DNA from 4 places in the Kineococcus terrestris genome. Region 4 is predicted to be linked to each of the others. Evidence: predicted binding sites of a transcription regulator. Region 4 holds the regulator's gene; each other region holds the start of a gene.
What was found. The regulator HrcA, encoded in region 4, represses chaperone genes, less so after heat shock. The targets are predictions, from matches to a motif close to GNTNGCACTCGGNNNNNCCGAGTGCNANC.
Positions count from the first base shown of each region.

Region 1: the regulator HrcA is predicted to act here: its motif matches at 2,391-2,419, upstream of groL (chaperonin GroEL).
Region 2: the regulator HrcA is predicted to act here: its motif matches at 2,104-2,132, upstream of groES (co-chaperone GroES).
Region 3: the regulator HrcA is predicted to act here: its motif matches at 2,491-2,519, upstream of AB8M62_RS07480 (Hsp20/alpha crystallin family protein).

Region 1 covers NZ_JBEUEI010000003.1:93,194-98,035, reverse strand. Annotated here, with positions in the region: gene AB8M62_RS03100 (suppressor of fused domain protein) at 1-479, shown strand, start outside; gene groL (chaperonin GroEL) at 582-2,207, opposite strand; gene AB8M62_RS03090 (cold-shock protein) at 2,538-2,741, opposite strand; gene AB8M62_RS03085 (DUF3263 domain-containing protein) at 3,148-3,468, opposite strand; gene AB8M62_RS03080 (uracil-DNA glycosylase) at 3,725-4,372, shown strand; gene AB8M62_RS03075 (CsbD family protein) at 4,436-4,609, opposite strand; gene AB8M62_RS03070 (aldose epimerase family protein) at 4,723-4,842, shown strand, end outside.
Region 2 covers NZ_JBEUEI010000030.1:276-5,117, reverse strand. Annotated here, with positions in the region: gene AB8M62_RS15935 (hypothetical protein) at 1-53, opposite strand, end outside; gene rimI (ribosomal protein S18-alanine N-acetyltransferase) at 362-841, shown strand; gene AB8M62_RS15925 (class I SAM-dependent methyltransferase) at 821-2,074, opposite strand; gene groES (co-chaperone GroES) at 2,280-2,576, shown strand; gene groL (chaperonin GroEL) at 2,673-4,289, shown strand; gene AB8M62_RS15910 (WhiB family transcriptional regulator) at 4,420-4,722, opposite strand.
Region 3 covers NZ_JBEUEI010000009.1:39,140-43,981, forward strand. Annotated here, with positions in the region: gene hrpA (ATP-dependent RNA helicase HrpA) at 1-2,420, shown strand, start outside; gene AB8M62_RS07480 (Hsp20/alpha crystallin family protein) at 2,600-3,019, shown strand; gene AB8M62_RS07485 (glycosyltransferase family 2 protein) at 3,332-4,288, opposite strand; gene AB8M62_RS07490 (glycosyltransferase family 2 protein) at 4,285-4,842, opposite strand, start outside.
Region 4 covers NZ_JBEUEI010000011.1:99,623-104,464, forward strand. Annotated here, with positions in the region: gene AB8M62_RS08885 (DUF4870 domain-containing protein) at 1-595, opposite strand, end outside; gene AB8M62_RS08890 (DUF3097 family protein) at 806-1,660, opposite strand; gene hrcA (heat-inducible transcriptional repressor HrcA) at 1,804-2,841, shown strand; gene dnaJ (molecular chaperone DnaJ) at 2,911-4,032, shown strand; gene AB8M62_RS08905 (Gmad2 immunoglobulin-like domain-containing protein) at 4,108-4,842, opposite strand, start outside.

The DNA.
Region 1 (4,842 bases), on a different contig from region 4:
AGCTGCACCTCATGACGTGCCCGGACGCTCCTCGGCCGGGGCAGGTGACGGTCTCGACGCTGTCCCTGCACCGGCGCCGGAACCTCGTCGACGGCGAGGACGTGCGGGTGGAGCTGGTGACGACGCTGCGGCACCCCGACGTGGACCTGTGCAGCGGCCTGGTGGTGGCGTGCGCGTTCACGGCCGTCAAGGAGCGCCTGCCCGTGCGGGCCGGGACGGTCTTCCCCGACGTGGTGGGCGAGCTGCTGGACGGGCGGGCGCGGCACCTGCTCGTCACCGCCCCGTGGTCGTTCCCCACGCTGGCCCGCTACCCGCTGAGCGAGGGGGTGGAGGTGCGCTGGCTGCAGGCCGTGCCGGTGCACGACGGCGAGCGCGAGCACGCCGAGCGCAGCGGCGCCGACTCCCTCGTGGAGCTCCTGCACGCCGCGGGCGCCGACCTGGCCGACCTCGACCGCGACCCCGTGCCGCTGCCCGCCTGACGACGGGCCCGGGGACGCCGCGAGGGCGGCCCCCTGCCGGGGACCGCCCTCGCGGGTGGTGCTGGTGCGGTGCGCTCGCGCGCGCCGCGCCTCAGGCGCGGATCAGAAGTCCATGCCGCCCATGCCGCCGTCGCCGGCCGGGGCCGCAGCGGCCTTCTCCGGCTTGTCGGCGATGACGGCCTCGGTGGTCAGGAACAGGCCCGCGATCGAGGCGGCGTTCTGCAGCGCGGAGCGCGTCACCTTGACCGGGTCGTTGATGCCCGCGTCGAGCAGGTCCACGTACTCGCCGGTGGCGGCGTTCAGGCCGTGACCGGTGGGCAGGTTGCGGACCTTCTCCGCCACGACGCCGCCCTCGAGGCCGGCGTTCACGGCGATCTGCTTCAGCGGGGCCTCGACGGCGACCTTGACGATGTTCGCGCCCGTGGCCTCGTCACCGGTGAGCTCGAGCTTCTCGAACGCCGCGGTGCCGGCCTGGATGAGGGCCACGCCACCACCGGCGACGATGCCCTCCTCGACGGCGGCCTTCGCGTTGCGGACGGCGTCCTCGATGCGGTGCTTGCGCTCCTTGAGCTCGACCTCGGTGGCCGCGCCCGCCTTGATGACGGCCACGCCGCCGGCGAGCTTGGCGAGGCGCTCCTGCAGCTTCTCGCGGTCGTAGTCGGAGTCGCTGCGCTCGATCTCGGAGCGGATCTGCGCGACGCGGCCGGCGATCTGGTCGGCGTCGCCGGCGCCCTCGACGATGGTCGTCTCGTCCTTGGTGACGACGACCTTGCGGGCGCGGCCCAGCAGGTCGAGGTCGGCGGTGTCGAGCTTGAGCCCGACCTCCTCGGAGATGACCTGGCCGCCGGTGAGGATGGCGATGTCGTTCAGCATCGCCTTGCGGCGGTCGCCGAAGCCCGGGGCCTTGACGGCCACGGACTTGAAGGTGCCGCGGATCTTGTTGACGACGAGCGTGGCCAGGGCCTCGCCCTCGACGTCCTCGGCGATGATGACGAGCGGCTTGCCCGACTGCATGACCTTCTCCAGCAGCGGGAGCAGGTCCTTCACCGTGGAGATCTTGGAGTTGAGGATCAGCAGGTACGGGTCCTCGAGCTCCGTCTCCTGACGCTCGGCGTCGGTGACGAAGTAGGGCGAGATGTAGCCCTTGTCGAAGCGCATGCCCTCGGTGAGCTCGAGCTCGAGGCCGAAGGTGTTGCTCTCCTCGACGGTGATGACGCCTTCCTTGCCCACCTTGTCGAGGGCCTCGGCGATGAGCTCGCCGATGGAGGAGTCGCCCGCGGAGATGCCGGCGGTGGCGGCGATCTGCTCCTTGGTGGTGACCTCCTTGGCGGCGCCGAGCAGCTGCTCGGTCACGGCCTCGACGGCCTTCTCGATGCCGCGCTTGAGGCCCATCGGGTTCGCGCCGGCGGCCACGTTGCGCAGGCCCTCGCGCACGAGCGCCTGGGCCAGGACGGTCGCGGTCGTCGTGCCGTCACCGGCGACGTCGTCCGTCTTCTTCGCGACCTCCTTGACGAGCTCGGCCCCGATCTTCTCGTAGGGGTCCTCGAGCTCGATCTCCTTGGCGATGGAGACACCGTCGTTGGTGATCGTGGGGGCGCCCCACTTCTTCTCCAGGACGACGTTGCGGCCCTTGGGGCCGAGCGTCACCTTGACCGCGTCGGCGAGCTGGTTCATGCCGCGCTCGAGGCCGCGACGGGCCTCCTCGTCGAAGGCGATGATCTTGCTCATGCCTGGTGTTCCTCCCAGAAGGCGGGCGGGGGTCGGCCGGAGCGGTGCCCGCGACGGACGGCCGGCGGCGGCGGGGTCACGTCCCCCGCGCCGACGACCTCACCGGACCGGCCGGGAGCTGTCGCTCCCGTGTCGAGGTGCTGGTCGTGCTGTCACTCTCGACTCGAGAGTGCCAGCGCCAATGTTGGCACTCGGGGCGGGCGAGTGCAAACCACCCCCCGCCGTCCGGGGGCGTCCGGAGGGCACGACCGGTGCCCGCGCGGCCGGGTCCGGGCGCGCGAAGGCCCCGCGACCGGGCTGCGGCGGCAGCGGTCGCGGGGCCGGGACGCTTCAGAGGCCGCGGACGCTCTCGGCCTGCGGGCCCTTCTGGCCCTGGCCGACCTCGAACTCCACGCGCTGCCCCTCCTCGAGGGAGCGGTAGCCGTCGGCCACGATGGCCGAGTAGTGCACGAACACGTCCGCACCGCCGTCGTCGACGGTGATGAAGCCGTACCCCTTCTCGGCGTTGAACCACTTGACGGTGCCCTGAGCCATTGCCTTCTCCTGGTGGTGCCACGAGCGGAGGACGCCTCCGGCACGCACCGGACGCGGGTCTCACGCTGCCCGCGGCGGTGGTCGCCGTGGGCGACGCCCGGCGCTCGCGCCCGCGGGGGGCGCGAGGGCCGGACGGCTCGACCGGGACCGAGGCTAGTGCGGCGGACGCCCGCGCGGACAGGGTTCGCGCAACCCGTGGCCGGACGGTGTCACAGCAGCGAGCGCGCCAGGTCCAGGAGGTCACCGGCGACGCGGTCCAGCGCCCAGGCAGCGGCGGCGACCACGGCGGCGGCCACCAGCAGCCAGAGGAGCACCAGGAGCAGCACGCCCAGCGGCCCGCGCCGGGTGCGGTGGGCGCCGCGGCGGGGGGCCAGCGGCCGGGCGGGACGGGCGGCGCGGCGCGCGCTCAGGGCTGCACGCCCAGGCGGCGCGCCGAGCGCGCGCGCTGGCGGGTGGCGCGCATCCGGCGCAGCCGCTTGACGAGCATCGGGTCGTGGGCCAGGGCCGCCGGGGAGTCGATGAGGGCGTTGAGCACCTGGTAGTACCGGGTCGGGGACAGGTCGAACAGCTCGCGGACGGCCTGCTCCTTGGCGCCGGCGTACTTCCACCACTGCCGCTCGAAGGCGAGGACCTCGGCGTCCCGGGGGCTGAGCCCGCCGGCCGCGGCACCGGCGTCCCCGGCCCCGTCCTGACCGGCGCCGATCGTGCGCGCCGCCGCCTCGTCCATGCCGTCCTCCAGCCCTCGTGCGTACCGCCGACGTCCCCACCGGCGTGCGCCACTGTAGGTCCTGGCACCGACACGAGCCCCTCCGCGCGCCCCCGGCGCGCCCCGCCCGCAGCGCTCACGACCGCTCGCCGCCGGGCGCCCGCGCGGGGCGCGGGTTAGCGTCGCGGCCGTGGTGCAGCCCCCCCTCGACCTGGACCTGCCCGACCCCGGCGACGGCGGTGCCGGCAGCGGTGGCGACGACCCCGCCGGCCTCGGCCTGGACGACCTGGACCCCGGCTGGGCGCGGGCCCTGGCGGGCGTGCGCCCGCAGCTGCGGGCGCTGTCGCAGCGGCTGGCCGCCGAGGAGGGGCCCTGGCTGCCGGCGCCGCAGCACGTCCTGCGGGCCTTCCGCCAGCCGTTCGAGGACGTGCGGGTCCTCCTGGTGGGGCAGGACCCCTACCCCACCCCGGGCCACCCCATCGGGCTGTCCTTCGCCGTCGAGCCGCACGTGCGGCCGCTGCCGCGCAGCCTCGTCAACGTCTACCGGGAGCTGCGCGAGGACACCGGCGTCCAGCCGCCGGCGCACGGCGACCTGTCGGCGTGGACGGCCTCGGGGGTCCTGCTGCTCAACCGCGTCCTGACGGTGCGCTCGGGCGCCTCCGGCTCGCACCGGCGGATCGGCTGGGAGGCCGTCACCGACGCAGCGGTGCGCGCGCTGGCCGCGCACGGCGGCCCGCTCGTGGCGCTGCTGTGGGGCCGCGACGCGCAGACGGTGCGGCCCCTGCTGGGGTCCGTGCCGGTCGTCGAGGGCGTGCACCCCAGCCCGCTGTCGGCCTCGCGGGGCTTCTTCGGCTCCCGGCCGTTCAGCGCCGTGGACCGGCTGCTGCGCGAGCAGGGCGGGGACGGGATCGACTGGCGGCTGTGAGGGGGCCGGACGCGACGGGGCGCCGCCCCCTCGGGGACGGCGCCCCGGGAGGGCTGGCGCGGTTCAGCCGCGGAAGACGTCCTTGACGTTCTCCCCGGCCTGCTTGGCGCTGGCGGTCGTCTGGTCCGCCCGACCCTCGGCCTGCAGGTCGCGGTCGTCGGTGGCCTTCCCGGTGGCCTCCTTGGCCTTGCCGGCCGCCTTCTCCGCGGCGTTGTTCAGCTTGTCCCCGATGCCCATGAGGACGCCTCCTTCTCGACGTGCTGCTCGACGTGGTCGACGGACCCCCACGCTAGGTCGGTGCGGGCCCGGGCGCGCGCCGGGAGACCGCCGGGGTGCGGCAGCATGCGCGCATGGACGCCGAGAGCACCACGACCCCCGCCCCGGGCGCGGCGAGCGCCACCAGCGCCCCCTGGGGCCGCACCCGCCGCGGCGAGCCGGTCGAGCGCTGGGAGCTGCGCCTGCCCTCGGGC
Region 2 (4,842 bases), on a different contig from region 4:
AGGAGTGCACCGCCACCAGCAGCGGCGCGCCCTCCTCGGCGGGCGGCTGCCACAGCACGTCCTGCGCGGCGCTGTCCACGCTGGAGACGACCGTCACCGGCTCGGCGTCCGTCTCGGCGGCCCAGCGGGCCAGCGGGTCGCCGGACGTCTCGACGTCGTCGGTGGTGGCGACCTCCACGGGCGCCACTTCGGGCACCTCGACGGCGGGACCGCCGGTCGCGCCGGGGGTGGCCGTGGCGGCCGGACGGTCGTCGCGGTCGGTGCGGGCGCCGTGCACGGGTGGTCGCCGCGGTGGGCCTCGCGCGCAGCCCGGGACGGCCGCCCCGGCCGCCCCGGCGCCCCGCCGCGTAGCCTCGCGGGCGTGGAGGTCCGGGCGATGCGGTGGTGGGACGTGGCCGCCGTGCACCGGCTGGAGCAGGAGCTGTTCGGCCCCACGGCCTGGTCGGCGGAGACCTTCTGGGGCGAGCTGGCCCACCCGGGCCGCACCTACCTCGTCGCGGTGGAGCCCGCCGCGGACGGGGGCCCGGAGGAGCTGCTGGGCTACGGCGGGGTCGTCGTGCCCGGTGCGGACGCCGACGTGCAGACCCTCGGCGTCGCCCCGGGCGCCCAGCGGCGGGGCCTGGGCCGGACGCTGCTGCGGCGGCTGGTGACCGCGGCCCGCGACGGCGGCGCCACCCACCTGCTGCTGGAGGTGCGCGCCGACAACGAGCCCGCGCAGGCGCTCTACCTGGCGGAGGGCTTCCGGCGCATCGCCCGCCGCGCCCGCTACTACCAGCCCGGCGACGTCGACGCGCTGGTCCTGCGCGCGGACCTGCGCGGCTCAGCCGGCGGCGGGCGCTGAGGACCCCGCCGCGGTCCCGGCGGGGGAGACCACGAGGACGCTCTGGCGCCCGGCCACCCGCGTCAGCACGAGCGTCGCCGCCCGCGAGCCGCGCAGGCCCAGCCGCCGCCGCAGCTCGTCGGGGTCCACGGCCGTGCCGCGCTTCTTCACCGTCAGCGGGCCCACGTCCCGGGCGCGCAGGTACGCGCGCAGCGGCTTGAGGCCGAACGGCAGGATGTCGTGGACGGCGAAGGCGCTCGCCAGCGGGGTGGTCGCGGGCTCGTCGGTGGTGACGTAGGCGATGGTCTCGTCGACCAGCCGGCCGCCGACCCGCTCCGCGACGGCGCCGACGAGCCCGGCGCGCACGACGGCCCCGTCGGGCTCGTGCAGCCACGCGCCCACCCCCCCGACCGCGGCGGGCGGGCTGTCGCGGTCGTCGACCTCGTGCGCGGCGCCGTCCGCGGCCAGCAGCCGGGCGCTGCGCCGCACCCCCGGCCGGGCCAGCGGCCCGCACCACAGCGCGCACTCGACGACGTCGCCGGCCACGGACGTCCACTGGGCCTCGGCGCCGGCGGGCACCAGCTCGTGCGGCAGGCCCGGCGCGAGCTTGGCGCCCGTGGCGGGCACCCGCCCCGCGGTGGCCAGGACGAAGGACAGCGGCGGGCTGGTGGCCTCGGGGTCGAACAGGCGCCTGCCGCGGGCGGTGCGCCGGGCCGGGTCGAACCAGGCGCCGTCGCCGGGGCCGAGCTCGTCGACGACGCCGGCGGTGAGGTCCGCGCAGCGCACGCTCGCGCGCCCGGGGCCCGCGCCGGCGAGGTTGGCGGTGGCGACGGCGGCGGTGAGGGGGTCGGCGTCCACGGCCAGCACGTCCAGGCCGGCGTCGGCCAGCGCCAGCGCGTCGGCGCCGATCCCGCAGCCGAGGTCGGCCACCCGGCGCACCCCGGCGCCCGCGTACCGGGCGGCGTGGGCGGCGGCGACGGCGGCGCGGGTGGCCTGCTCGACGCCGGCGGGGGTCAGCAGCAGCTCGCGCCCGCGCGGGCCGAGCTTGGCGACGGCCTTGCGCCGCAGCCGGTCCTGGGTCATCGCCAGGGCCACCAGGCGCGGCTCGTGCCCCTCGCGGCGCAGCCGCTGCCCCAGGGCCAGCGGGTCGCCGCCGGGCCCCGCGGCGGCGTCGCCGGCCAGCAGCGCGAGCAGCGCCCGGCCGGCGGGCGACGTCAGCTCCCGCACGTCCTCGACGGTCTCCACCGCGCCCATGCTGCCGCAGCGCCGCCCGGGGGAGGGCGCCTGGCACTCAGGGGGCGGGAGTGCTAGCGTCACGCCCAGCGTCGGGTGGCACTCCGCACCAGGGAGTGCCAACGGCGGGGCGGTGCCGCCGGCACCCGCGACGACGGTCGCGCACCACCCCGTCCACCGACCACCCCGTACAGAGTTCGCGACAGCAGAAGGGGAGGGCCGCTCAGTGTCGGTCTCCATCACTCCGCTCGAGGACCGCATCGTCGTCAAGCCGCTCGACGCGGAGCAGACGACCGCCTCCGGTCTCGTCATCCCGGACACCGCCAAGGAGAAGCCCCAGGAGGGCGAGGTCCTGGCGGTCGGCCCCGGCCGCGTGGACGACAACGGCAACCGCGTGCCGGTCGACGTCACCGTCGGCGACAAGGTCATCTACTCCAAGTACGGCGGCACCGAGGTCAAGTACGGCGGCGACGAGCTGCTGATCCTCTCGGCCCGCGACGTGCTCGCCAAGGTCGCCAAGTAAGCAGCGGCAGCACCCCGACGCCCCGGCGCCCGTGACCCGGGCCCGGGGCGTCCCGCGTTCCGCAGCACAGCCGGAAGACCCCGAGGAAGGAACGACATGGCCAAGCAGCTCGCGTTCGACGACTCCGCCCGCAAGTCCCTGGAGCGCGGCGTCGACGCGCTCGCGAACGCCGTCAAGGTGACGCTCGGCCCCCGCGGCCGCAACGTCGTCATCGACAAGAAGTGGGGCGCCCCCACCATCACCAACGACGGCGTGACCATCGCCCGCGAGGTGGAGCTGGAGGACGCCTACGAGAACCTCGGCGCCCAGCTCGCCAAGGAGGTCGCCACCAAGACCAACGACGTCGCCGGCGACGGCACGACCACGGCGACCGTCCTGGCCCAGGCCCTGGTCAAGGAGGGCCTGCGCAACGTGGCCGCGGGCGCGGCGCCGTCCGGCCTCAAGCGCGGCATCGACAAGGCCGTCGAGGCGGTCAACGACAAGCTGCTCGAGCTGGCCCGCGACGTCGACGGCAAGGGCGACATCGCCCACGTCGCGACCATCTCCGCCCAGGACGCCACGGTCGGCGAGCTGCTGGCCGACGCCTTCGACAAGGTTGGCAAGGACGGCGTCATCACCGTGGAGGAGGCCTCCACCACGGCGCTGGAGCTGGACTTCACCGAGGGCATGCAGTTCGACAAGGGCTACGTCTCGCCCTACTTCGTCACCGACGCCGAGCGCCAGGAGGCCGTCCTGGAGGACGCCTACGTGCTCGTGCACCAGGGCAAGATCTCCACGGTGCAGCAGCTGCTGCCGCTGCTGGAGAAGGTCCTGCAGGCCTCCAAGCCGCTGCTGATCATCGCCGAGGACGTCGAGGGCGAGGCCCTGTCGACCCTGGTGGTCAACAAGATCCGCGGCACCTTCAACGCGGTGGCCGTCAAGGCCCCCGGCTTCGGCGACCGCCGCAAGGCGATCCTCGGCGACATCGCCACCCTCACGGGCGCGCAGGTCGTCGCGGAGGAGGTCGGCCTGCAGCTGGACCAGGTGGACCTCGACGTGCTGGGCACCGCCCGCCGCATCACGGTCACCAAGGACGACACGACCATCGTCGACGGCGCCGGCTCGTCCGACGAGGTCGCGGGCCGCGTCGCCCAGATCAAGGCCGAGATCGAGCGCACCGACTCCGACTGGGACCGCGAGAAGCTGCAGGAGCGCCTGGCCAAGCTCGCCGGCGGTGTCGTCGTCATCAAGGTCGGCGCGCACACCGAGGTGGAGCTGAAGGAGAAGAAGCACCGCATCGAGGACGCCGTCTCCGCCACGCGCGCCGCGATCGAGGAGGGCATCGTCGCCGGCGGCGGCAGCGCCCTGACCCACGCGGTGTCCGTCCTGGAGGACGGCCTGGGCCTGACCGGCGACGAGGCGACCGGCGTCAAGCTGGTGCACCGCGCCGCCACCGAGCCGCTGCGCTGGATCGCCGAGAACGCCGGCGAGGAGGGCTACGTCGTCGTGGAGAAGGTCCGCGGCCTGCAGCCGGGCCACGGCCTGAACGCCGCGACCGGCGAGTACGTCGACCTGGTCGCCGCGGGCGTCATCGACCCCGTGAAGGTGACGCGCTCGGCGCTGCGCAACGCGGCCTCGATCGCCTCCATGGTCCTCACCACGGACACGCTGGTGGTGGACAAGAAGGAGGAGGAGCCGGCGGCCGCCGGGCACGGCCACGGGCACGGCCACTGACACCGCCCCGCACGTGCGAGAGGCCCGGTCCCCCCGAGGGGGCCGGGCCTCTTCGCGTCGGTCCCGGCGGGACCGGCGCGCTCCGCGCCGTGCGCCGCACCACCGCGCGCGCGGGCGGAGCGGGTGGGTGTCAGCTGGCGATGCGCAGCGTGCGGCGGCGCTCCGCCGCGTAGATGGCCTCGCGGTCGTCCTCGGTCAGGCCGCCCCACACGCCGTAGGGCTCGCGCACCTTCAGGGCGTGCTGCTTGCACTGCTGGATGACGGGGCAGGCGGCGCACACGGCCTGCGCGGCGGCGTCGCGGTTGCGGCGGGCCGGCCCGCGCTCGCCCTCGGGGTGGAAGAAGAGGTTGGGGTCCGCCTCGCGGCAGGAGCCGTCGAGCTGCCACTCCCAGATGTCGGCGACGGGACCGGGGAGGCGGGAGATCTCAGCCATGGTGCGCTCCTCTTCGAGGGGGCGGTGCTCCCACCGCGGTTGCGGTGGTCACGAGGACGTGGATGAACCTACAACCGCGCCAGAAGTTGTTCAAGGCCCTGTCTGGAGCGATCTGCGCCA
Region 3 (4,842 bases), on a different contig from region 4:
GCGCCGCCCAGCTGCACGCGCGCTTCCGCCACGAGCAGTCCGACTTTCTCAGCCTGCTGAACCTGTGGCACCACCTGCGCGCCGAGCAGCGCCGGTTGTCCTCCTCGGCGTTCCGGCGCACCGTGAAGGCGGAGTTCCTGCACTACCTGCGCATCCGCGAGTGGCAGGACACGTACACCCAGCTGCGGCGCATCGCCCAGCGCGAGCTGGGGATGGACGTCGTCGAGCCGGACCCGCTGCCCGAGGCGGACGCCGCGCCGGCCGGGGACGGCGCGGGTGCGCCGCCGCGGGACCGCTTCGCGGGCCTGTACGACGCCGACGCCGTCCACCGCTCGCTGCTGGCGGGCCTGCTCGGCGGGATCGGCCTGAAGGAGGTGCGCGAGGAGCGCCGCCGCGGCCGGGGCGAGCGGCCCGCGCAGCAGGAGTACCTGGGCGCGCGCGGCGCCCGCTTCGCCGTGTTCCCCGGCTCGGCGCTGGGCCGGCGCTCGCCCGACTGGGTCGTGGCCGCCGAGCTGGTCGAGACGACCCGCCTGTGGGCGCGCACCGTCGCCGCCATCGACCCGCGCTGGATCGAGCCGCTGGCCGGGCACGTCGTCAAGCGGCAGTACTCCGAGCCGCGCTGGTCGCGCAAGCGCGCCGCCGTCGTGGCCACCGAGCGGGTCACCCTGTACGGGGTGCCGGTCGTGGCCGGGCGCACCGTCGCCTACGGCTCGGTCGACCCGGAGCTGTCGCGCGAGCTGTTCATCCGGCACGCCCTCGTCGAGGGCGACTTCGAGACCCGCCACGAGTTCTTCGCCCGCAACCGCGAGCTGCTGGAGGAGGCCGAGGAGCTGGAGCACCGCGCCCGCCGCCGCGACATCGTCGTCGACGACCAGGCGCTGTTCGACTTCTACGACGCCCGGGTGGGCGCCGAGGTCGTCTCCGGCCGGCACTTCGACACCTGGTGGAAGCGGGTGCGCCGCGAGCAGCCGGACCTGCTGACGTTCGACCCGGCGATGCTGGTGGCCGACGACGAGGCCGTCAGCGAGGAGGACTTCCCCCGCACCTGGGTGCAGGGCAGCGGGTCCGGGACGCTGGAGCTGGCGCTGACGTACGTGTTCGAGCCCGGCTCGCCGCAGGACGGTGTGACCGTCGACGTGCCGCTGGAGGTCGTCAACCGCTTCGACGACCGCGACCTGGCCTGGCAGGTGCCGGGGCTGCGGCACGAGCTGGTGACGGCGCTGGTGCGGGCCCTGCCCAAGCAGCTGCGCAAGAACCTCGTGCCCGCCCCCGACGTCGCCGCCCGGTTCCTGCAGCGCGTCAGCGCCCGCGCGGAGGACTTCTGGACCGCGTTCGAGCGGGAGATGCCGCGCCTGGGCGACGGCACCGAGGTGTACCTGGAGGACGTCGACTGGGCGAAGGTCCCCGACCACCTGCGCGCGACGTTCCGCGTCGTGGCGCCGGACCCGGCGAGCGGCGAGCTGCGGGAGCTGGCGCGCGGCAAGGACTTCGCCGCCCTGCGCGAGCGGCTGGCCGGCCGGGTGCGCGAGACGCTCACCGAGGTCGCCGACGACCTGCGGGTGGACGGCGCGCGCTCGTGGGACGACCTGCCCGAGCGCGTCCCGGAGACCCGCACGTCGGTCGTGCGCGGCGCCGAGGTGACCTCCTGGCCGGCGCTGGTCGACGAGGGAGCGTCGGTGGGCCTGCACGTGTTCGCCACCGCGGCGGAGGCGCAGCGCGCGCACCGCGACGGCGTGCGGCGCCTGCTGCTGCTGGTGCTGCCCTCGCCGCTGCGCGCCGTGCAGGCCGGACTGCCCAACGACGCCAGGCTGCTGCTGGCGCGCGCCCCGCACGGCAGCGCCGCCGCCGTCCTGGAGGACTGCCTGGTCGCCACCGTCGGCGAGCTGCTGGACGCCGAGGGCGGCCCCGTGCGCACCCGCGCGGAGTTCGACGACCTGGCGCGGCGGGTCGGCGCCCGCCTGGGCGCGGCCACCGCCGAGACGGTGCAGCGCGCGCTGCGGGTGCTGCGCTCGGCCGCCGAGGTGGAGCGGGCGATCTCGCGCACCACGAGCCTGGCGCTGGTGCCGTCTCTGACGGACGTGCGCGCGCAGTTCACCGGCCTGGTCCACCCCGGGTTCGTCACCGAGGCCGGCCCGGCGCGGCTGCCGGACCTGCTGCGCTACCTGCAGGGGATCGGGCGCCGCCTGGCCGCGGTGCCCGACGACCCGCAGCGCGACCGGGTGCGGATGGCCGAGTTCTCGCGCGTGGCCGACGCGTGGGCCGACCGCGTCCGCCGCGCCGGGCCGCTGGTGCCGCGCGAGCTGGCCGACCTGCGCTGGACGCTGGAGGAGCTGCGGTTGCAGCTGTTCGCGCAGGGGGTCGCCACCGCGCACCCGGTCAGCGAGCAGCGGGTCATGCGGGCCCTCGCCGAGATCGCCTGACTTCCCCCGGGAGGCGCCCGGACCCGTTGCACCGCAGCCGGTCGGGGTCTCGAGCGGATCGCCGCGCACCTCTTGCACCCGGGCGCCGGGAGTGCTACCACAGTGCTGTGCCGACCGGGCGGGGACCGGCCGGCACGGGGTTCACAGCGCATCTCCTCACGACGACGGAGGTGGTGACGATGCTGATGCGCACCGATCCCTTCCGGGAGCTGGACCGCCTGACGCAGCAGTTCCTGGGGACCACGGCCAGGCCGGCGGTGATGCCGATGGACGCCTGGCGCCGCGGTGACGAGTTCGTCGTGGAGTTCGACCTCCCCGGCGTCGACCCGTCCACCGTGGACCTCGACGTGGAGCGCAACGTCCTGACGGTGCGGGCGCAGCGGCCCGTGCACGAGGGCACCGACGAGATGATCGCCGCCGAGCGCCCGCGCGGGGTGTTCAGCCGCCAGCTCATCCTCGGCGACAACCTGGACACCGAGCGGATCAGCGCCAGCTACCGCTCCGGCGTCCTGACCCTGCGGGTACCGGTGGCCGAGCGGGCCAAGCCGCGGCGCATCGAGGTCCAGCACGCCGATGACCAGCAGGCGATCAGCGGCTGAGGCCGACCCGGCCGCGGACCTCCTCGTCGACCTGCTGCTGCTCGAGGTCGAGGCGAGGTGGCCGTCCGCGGCCGGGGACTCCCCGGACGGCGCGGGCGACGGCGCGCGGGGTGCCGGCGGCGGGAGCGGCGGCGGGGACGAGCCGCCCCGGGCGCCCGCGCGGCCGGCGGCGCTCGCCGCGCCCGCACCGCCGGGGCGCCCGGCCGCCCGCGGCGCCGGGCCGGCGCGCGCACCCGGCCGTCCGGCCCGGGCGCGCGCCCCGTGGCGGCGGGTGAGGTCGCCCCCGGAGCACCGGCACCGGGGTGGGCGGGCTCAGCCGTAGTGCCGCGAGCGCGACTCGCGCTGCGCCTGCTCCAGGCTGGCGAAGCGCGCCTCGGCGTGCGGGGGCAGCACGCGCCGCTCCCGCACCAGCCACGGCAGGCCGCGGACCGCGTCCAGCACGCCCAGCGCGCTGACGCGGTCCCGCGGCACGCTGGACAGCAGGAACCCGGTGCGCCGCAGCGCCGCCGGCACCGGCCGGCGCAACCACGTGAACCACAGCGTGTTGCGCACCCCGTGCCGGCGGCGCAGCGCCGACTCGCGCAGCACCGACGCCTGGTGGTGCACGACGAGGGCCTCCAGGTAGCACAGCTCCCAGCCGGCGGCGGCCAGGTCGGCGGCCAGCAGCTCCTCCTCCCCGCCCAGCCACAGCCGCCGGGAGAAACCCCCGACGCCCAGGAAGGCGTCGCGGCGCACCACCGAGGCGCCCGCCAGGAAGCTGCCCAGCGCCGGGCCCGGCAGGTCCGGGGCGCCGGGCACCGGGGAGTCGCGCAGCTCGGCGACGATGTCGTCCTCGCGCGAGCCCGGCTCGACGAGGATGCGGGCGGTCAGGACCGCCACCCGCGGGTCGGCGTCCAGGACGTCCGCGGCGCGCGCCAGGGACCCCGGCTCCCACCAGGTGTCGTCGTCGCAGAAGGCCACGTACGGCGTGGACGCCGTCGCCACACCCGTGTTGCGGGCCACGGCGCCCTGGTTCTCCGGCAGGACGACGACGTCGAGGCGGTCCGCGCCGGCCGTGCCGCGCGGGTGCGCCGCGCGCAGGGCCGCGGCCGTGCCGTCGGTGGAGCCGTTGTCCAGCACCACCACCCGCGGGCGCTCGGGCAGGGCCAGCAGCCGGCGCACCGCCAGCAGCGCCTCCTCGCGCCGCTGCCAGGTGATGACGACGACGGTGACCCGCGCGTCGGGCGGGCCGTCGAGCGGTTCCTCCGGCCAGGTCGCGGGGGCGCTCACCGGCCGATCACCGCGAGGCGGCGCTCGACCTCCGGGCCGGCGAGGTGGCGCCGGCGCAGGGCGCCCGGCATCCGGCGGGCGGCGTCCAGCACGCCGCCGCGCTCGTGCGCGGGCCCGCGCAGCGCCCGCAGGGTGTCGCGCGCGGCGACCCGCACCGGCCGGCGCATCCACGCCGTCAGCAACCTGTTGCGCTGCAGCAGGCGCAGCCGCTGCTCGGGGGTGCTGCGGGTGGGGGAGGGGTGGTGGTGGGCGACGACCTCGTCGACGTACGCCAGGCCCCACCCGGCGGCCACCAGGTCGTAGGTGAACCGCTCCTCCTCGCCCGCGAAGTGCACGACCGGGTCGAAACCCCCCACCGCCAGGTACGGCTCGCGGCGCACCACCGCCCCGCACGCCAGGAACCCCAGGACGTCCGGGCCGGGCAGGTCGTCGCTGCGCCCCCACGGCGCCGCGGCCATGTCGTCGCACACGCCGTCCAGCTCCTCGGCCGGCCCCACCAGCAGGCGCGCGGCGAGCACCGCCATCCGCGGGTGCGCCGCGAACAGCTCCCCGGC
Region 4 (4,842 bases):
CGAGGCGGAAGATGCCGGGGTAGCGGTAGGCGCGGCCCTGGCTGGCGGCCACGGCCGCCATGATCGACAGGACCAGGCCGATCAGGTAGGGCACGCCGGTCGCGACCAGCAGGAACGAGCCGATGCCCAGGGTGGCGAACGCGATGATCCCCGTGATGATCCCGATGACGAGCGAGTACACGACCATCGCGATGTTGAGGTTCAGCGCCTCCGCGGAGTGCTCGCGCACGAACCGGCTGCGGTCCTTGAAGACCAGGAAGACGACGAGCGGCCCCAGGAAGGGCAGGCCCACCAGCCAGGCCGCCAGCCAGGACAGGTGGCCGGCCAGCGCCCAGGTGCGCTCGCTGCCCGGGTCCATCGCCGCCAGGCCGCCGGAGCCGTACTGCTCGGTCCGGCCGGACCACTGGGGGTGCTGCGGCTGGCCGTAGCCCTGCCCGTACGGCTGCCCGTACTGCTGGTCGTAGCCCTGCCCGTACTGCTGGTCGTGGCCGCCGTGCTGCTGCTGCTCGGGCTGGCCCCACTGCTGCCCCGCCGGCTGGTCTCCCGCGGGCGGCTTCGTGAAGTCGGGTCGCTGGGACCCGTACGGGTCGCTCACGGTTCCTCCAGGGTCGGTGGGCGCCCCCGCCGCTCGGCGGGAGCACTCCGATCCTCGCACCGGCGCGCGCCCCTGTCGCGGGTCCGGCGGGCGGGCCATCCCGTCGGCGCACCCGGTCCACCCGGAGGTCGTAGGCGGCGCGCGCCCGGCCTCCGCCGCAGGGGGCGCGCGACCCCGAGCGGCCCCCGACCCGCCCCGGCCCGGGGTGCCTCAGGCGTCGGCGCCGTCGGCGGTCACGAAGTCGACGAGCTCCTCTACCCGCCCCGACAGGGCCGGCTCGAGGTCGGCGATGGTGCGCACGGTGCCGAGGATCCGCTTCCAGCCGTGCGCGACGTCCGCCTGGGTGGCGTGCGGCCAGCCGAGCTCGGCGAGGATCCCGTGCTTCCACGACGTGCCGCGCGGCACCACCGGCCAGCGCTCCCAGCCGAGGCGCTGCGGGCGCACGGCCTGCCACACGTCGACGAAGGGGTGCCCGACGACGAGGACGTGCGGGCTGCGGGCGACGGCGGCGACGATCCGCGACTCCTTGCTGCCGGCGACGAGGTGGTCGACGAGGACGCCGATCCGCCGGCCCGGCCGGGGCCCGAAGGCGCGCACGGCGGCGTCCAGGTCGTCCACGCCGTCGAGGACCTCCACGACGACGCCCTCCACGCGCAGGTCGTCGCCCCACACGCGCTCGACGAGCTCGGCGTCGTGGCGGCCCTCGACGAGGATGCGCGAGGCGCGGGCGGTGCGGGCGGCGGCACCGGCCACGGCCACCGACCCGGAGGCGGTGCGACCGGGGGCGGCGGGGGCGGCGGGTCCGCGCGGGGCCACGAGGCGCACCGGCTGCCCGTCCACCCAGAAGCCCGGCCCGAGGGGGAAGGTGCGGGTGCGCCCGCGGCGGTCCTCCAGGACGACCACGTGCACGCCGCCGCTCTTCTCGGTGCGCACGACGGCGCCGACCCAGCCGGTCTCGACGTCCTCCACGACGAGCCCGGTCACGGCGGTCTCCTCGCGGGAGGCGGGCCGGCGCGGGTGCGGGTCGCGGGCGAGGACGTCGGAGCCGTACCGGTCAGCAGCCACCCGGGCACCCTACGGACGCGGCGCGCCGCCGCCCGGCAGCGGGCGGCGCGTGTCCGGGGCGAGGTCTAGACTTGGCACTCACCCGTGCTGAGTGCCAGCGCGGGCGGTGGGACCGGGACGGCGAGCGGACGGGGGAGGTGCCGATGAGCGACGACCGGCGGCTGGCCGTGCTGCGCGCCATCGTCGAGGACTACGTGTCGACGCACGAGCCCGTCGGCTCCAAGGCGCTCGTCGAGCGCCACCGCCTGGGCGTGTCCCCGGCGACGATCCGCAACGACATGGCGGTGCTGGAGGACGAGGGCTACATCACCCAGCCCCACACCAGCGCCGGGCGCATCCCCACCGACAAGGGCTACCGGCTGTTCGTGGACCGCCTGGCCACCGTCAAGCCGATGTCGACGGCCGAGAAGCGCGCCATCCAGACGTTCCTGGACGGCGCCGTGGACCTCGACGACGTCGTGGACCGCACCGTGCGGCTGCTGGCGCAGATCACCCGGCAGGCCGCCGTCGTGCAGTACCCCTCGCTCTCGCGGGCGGCCGTGCGGCACGTGGAGGTCGTGCCGGTGGGCGGGCGCAGCGCCCTGCTGGTGCTCATCACCGACACCGGCCGCGTCGAGCAGCGCGTCGTGGAGCTGCGCTCGGCCGCCGACCCGGCCGCGCTGGTCACCTCGCTGACGGCCCTGCGGACCCGGCTGAACGCCGCGGTGGCCGGGCACCGCCTCCAGGAGGCCCGCGACGCCCTCACCGAGGTCGTCCAGCAGACCCCGGCCGGGGAGATGGCCGTGGCCGCGGAGGTCGCGGCGGCGCTGGGCGACTGCCTGACCGCCGGCCTGGCCGAGCGGGTGGTCATCGCCGGCACGTCCAACCTCGCCAAGTCCGGCCCGGACCTGGCCGCCTCCCTGGGCAGCGTCCTGGAGGCGCTGGAGGAGCACGTCGTGCTGCTGCGCCTGGTGCAGGAGATGGCCGAGGACGGCGGCGGGGACGGACTGGCCGTGCGCATCGGCTCGGAGAACCTGCACGTCGGGCTCACCGAGACGTCCGTGGTGACCACCGGCTACGGCGGCGAGGGGCGGGCGCTGGCCCGCCTCGGCGTCCTGGGCCCCACGCGCATGGACTACCCCACGACGATGGCCGCCGTCCGCGCGGTGTCACGCTACGTCTCGCGGATCCTCGCCACGTGAGCCCCGTGAGCCCGCCCAGGCGCGCGGCCCGCCCCCACCGACCGACCCGACAGGAGACCTGAGCGCCTCGTGAGCGACTACTACGACGTCCTCGGCGTCAGCAGGGACGCCTCGGCGGAGGACATCAAGCGCGCCTACCGCAAGCTGGCGCGCAAGCTCCACCCCGACGTCACGGACGACCCGGAGGCGGGCGACCGCTTCAAGGAGGTCTCCCAGGCCTACGAGACGCTGTCCAACCCCGACAAGCGGGCGCTGTACGACCGCGGCGGCGGCCAGCAGCCGGGCGCGGCCGGGTTCGGCGCCGGGTTCGGCTTCAGCGACATCATGGACGCCTTCTTCGGCCAGGGCGCCGGGGCGGGTGGGCGCGGGCCGGCCAGCCGCACCCAGCGCGGCCAGGACGCCCTCATCCGCGTCGACGTGGACCTGGCCGAGGCGGCGTTCGGCGCCGAGCGCTCCATCCAGGTGGACACCGCGGTGCTGTGCCCGACGTGCAAGGGCACCTGCTGCCAGCCGGGCACCAGCCCGCAGACCTGCGACATCTGCCACGGGCAGGGGCAGGTGCAGCGCGTCGTGCGCTCGCTGCTCGGGCAGGTCATGACGACCGCGCCGTGCCCGACGTGCCACGGGTTCGGCACGGTGCTGCCCTCGCCGTGCCAGGAGTGCAGCGGCGAGGGCCGCGTGCGCGCGCGCCGGCCGCTGACGATCCGCATCCCGGCGGGCGTGGACACCGGCACCCGCATCCAGCTGGCCGCGCAGGGCGAGGTCGGCACGGCCGGCGGCCCGCCCGGCGACCTGTACGTGGAGGTCCACGAGCGCCCGCACCCGGTGTTCACCCGCTCGGGCGACGACCTGCACTGCACGCTGGAGGTGCCGATGACGGCCGCCGCGCTGGGCGCCTCCATCCCGCTGGAGACCCTGGACGGCACCGAGGCCGTCGAGGTGCGCCCCGGCGCCCAGCCGGGCGAGCAGGTGACGCTGCGCGCCCGCGGCGTGGAGCACCTGCGCTCCACCGGCCGCGGCGACCTCGTGGTCACCCTGGAGGTGCGCACGCCGCGGGACCTGGACGACGAGCAGGAGTCGCTGCTGCGCCGGCTGGCGGAGCTGCGCGGCGAGGTGCGCCCGGCGGGCACGCTGCAGCCGGCCCACCAGGGCGTCTTCTCCAAGCTGCGCGACCGCTTCTCCGGCCGCTGACACCGCCGACCCGCCTCTGACCCACCGCTGACCGCGGGCCGCGCTCCCCCCGAGGGAGCGCGGCCCGCGGCCGGTTCAGCGGACCGTGACGGTCTTGGTGTCCGGCAGCGGCGCGGCGCCCTCGCCGCCGGACTCGTCCGGCGCCACGACGGTGACGGTGTAGTCCCCGGCCGGCAGCGCCGCCGTGAAGGAGAAGTCGCCCCACGTGCCGTTGGCGCCGGCCTGCACGGCGTCGCGCGCGATCTCGGTGCCCGCGGCGTCGGTGACCGTCCACAGCAGGGTGCCCTCGAACGCCGTGCCGGTGCCCTCCACGGTCACCGACCCCGGGGTGGCGGTCGACACGCCCGTGATCCACACCGGGGCCTGGACCTCGGCGCGCGGGGCGCGCGAGACCGTCTGGGCGACGGCCCGCCCGAAGACGGGCCGCCCGGCGGCCCCGTCCACGCGCACCTCGACGGGCACGTCCTGCCCGGCGGCCGCCGTCACCGTCCACACCAGCTGCTGCACGGCCAGGTCCGCGTCGCCGGTCTCCACGTCGCCGGAGACCGCCGAGGCGGCCACGTCGACGACCAGGCGCCCGTCGGCGGCGGTGACGCTCGCGCCGGCGTCGGGGCCGAAGGGGCTGGCGTAGTCCGGGTCGGCGGGCGAGCCGCCCAGCAGCGCCCGCAGGGCGAGCGTCGCGTCGTCGGCGCCGCCGGAGACGGGCACCCACTCGCGGAACAGCCGGGGGGAGCCGTCCCCGCCCAGCCAGTAGACCGGGACGCTGGCGGCGCCCGAGGGCAGCGCGGCACCGGCGGACGCCGGGGCGCT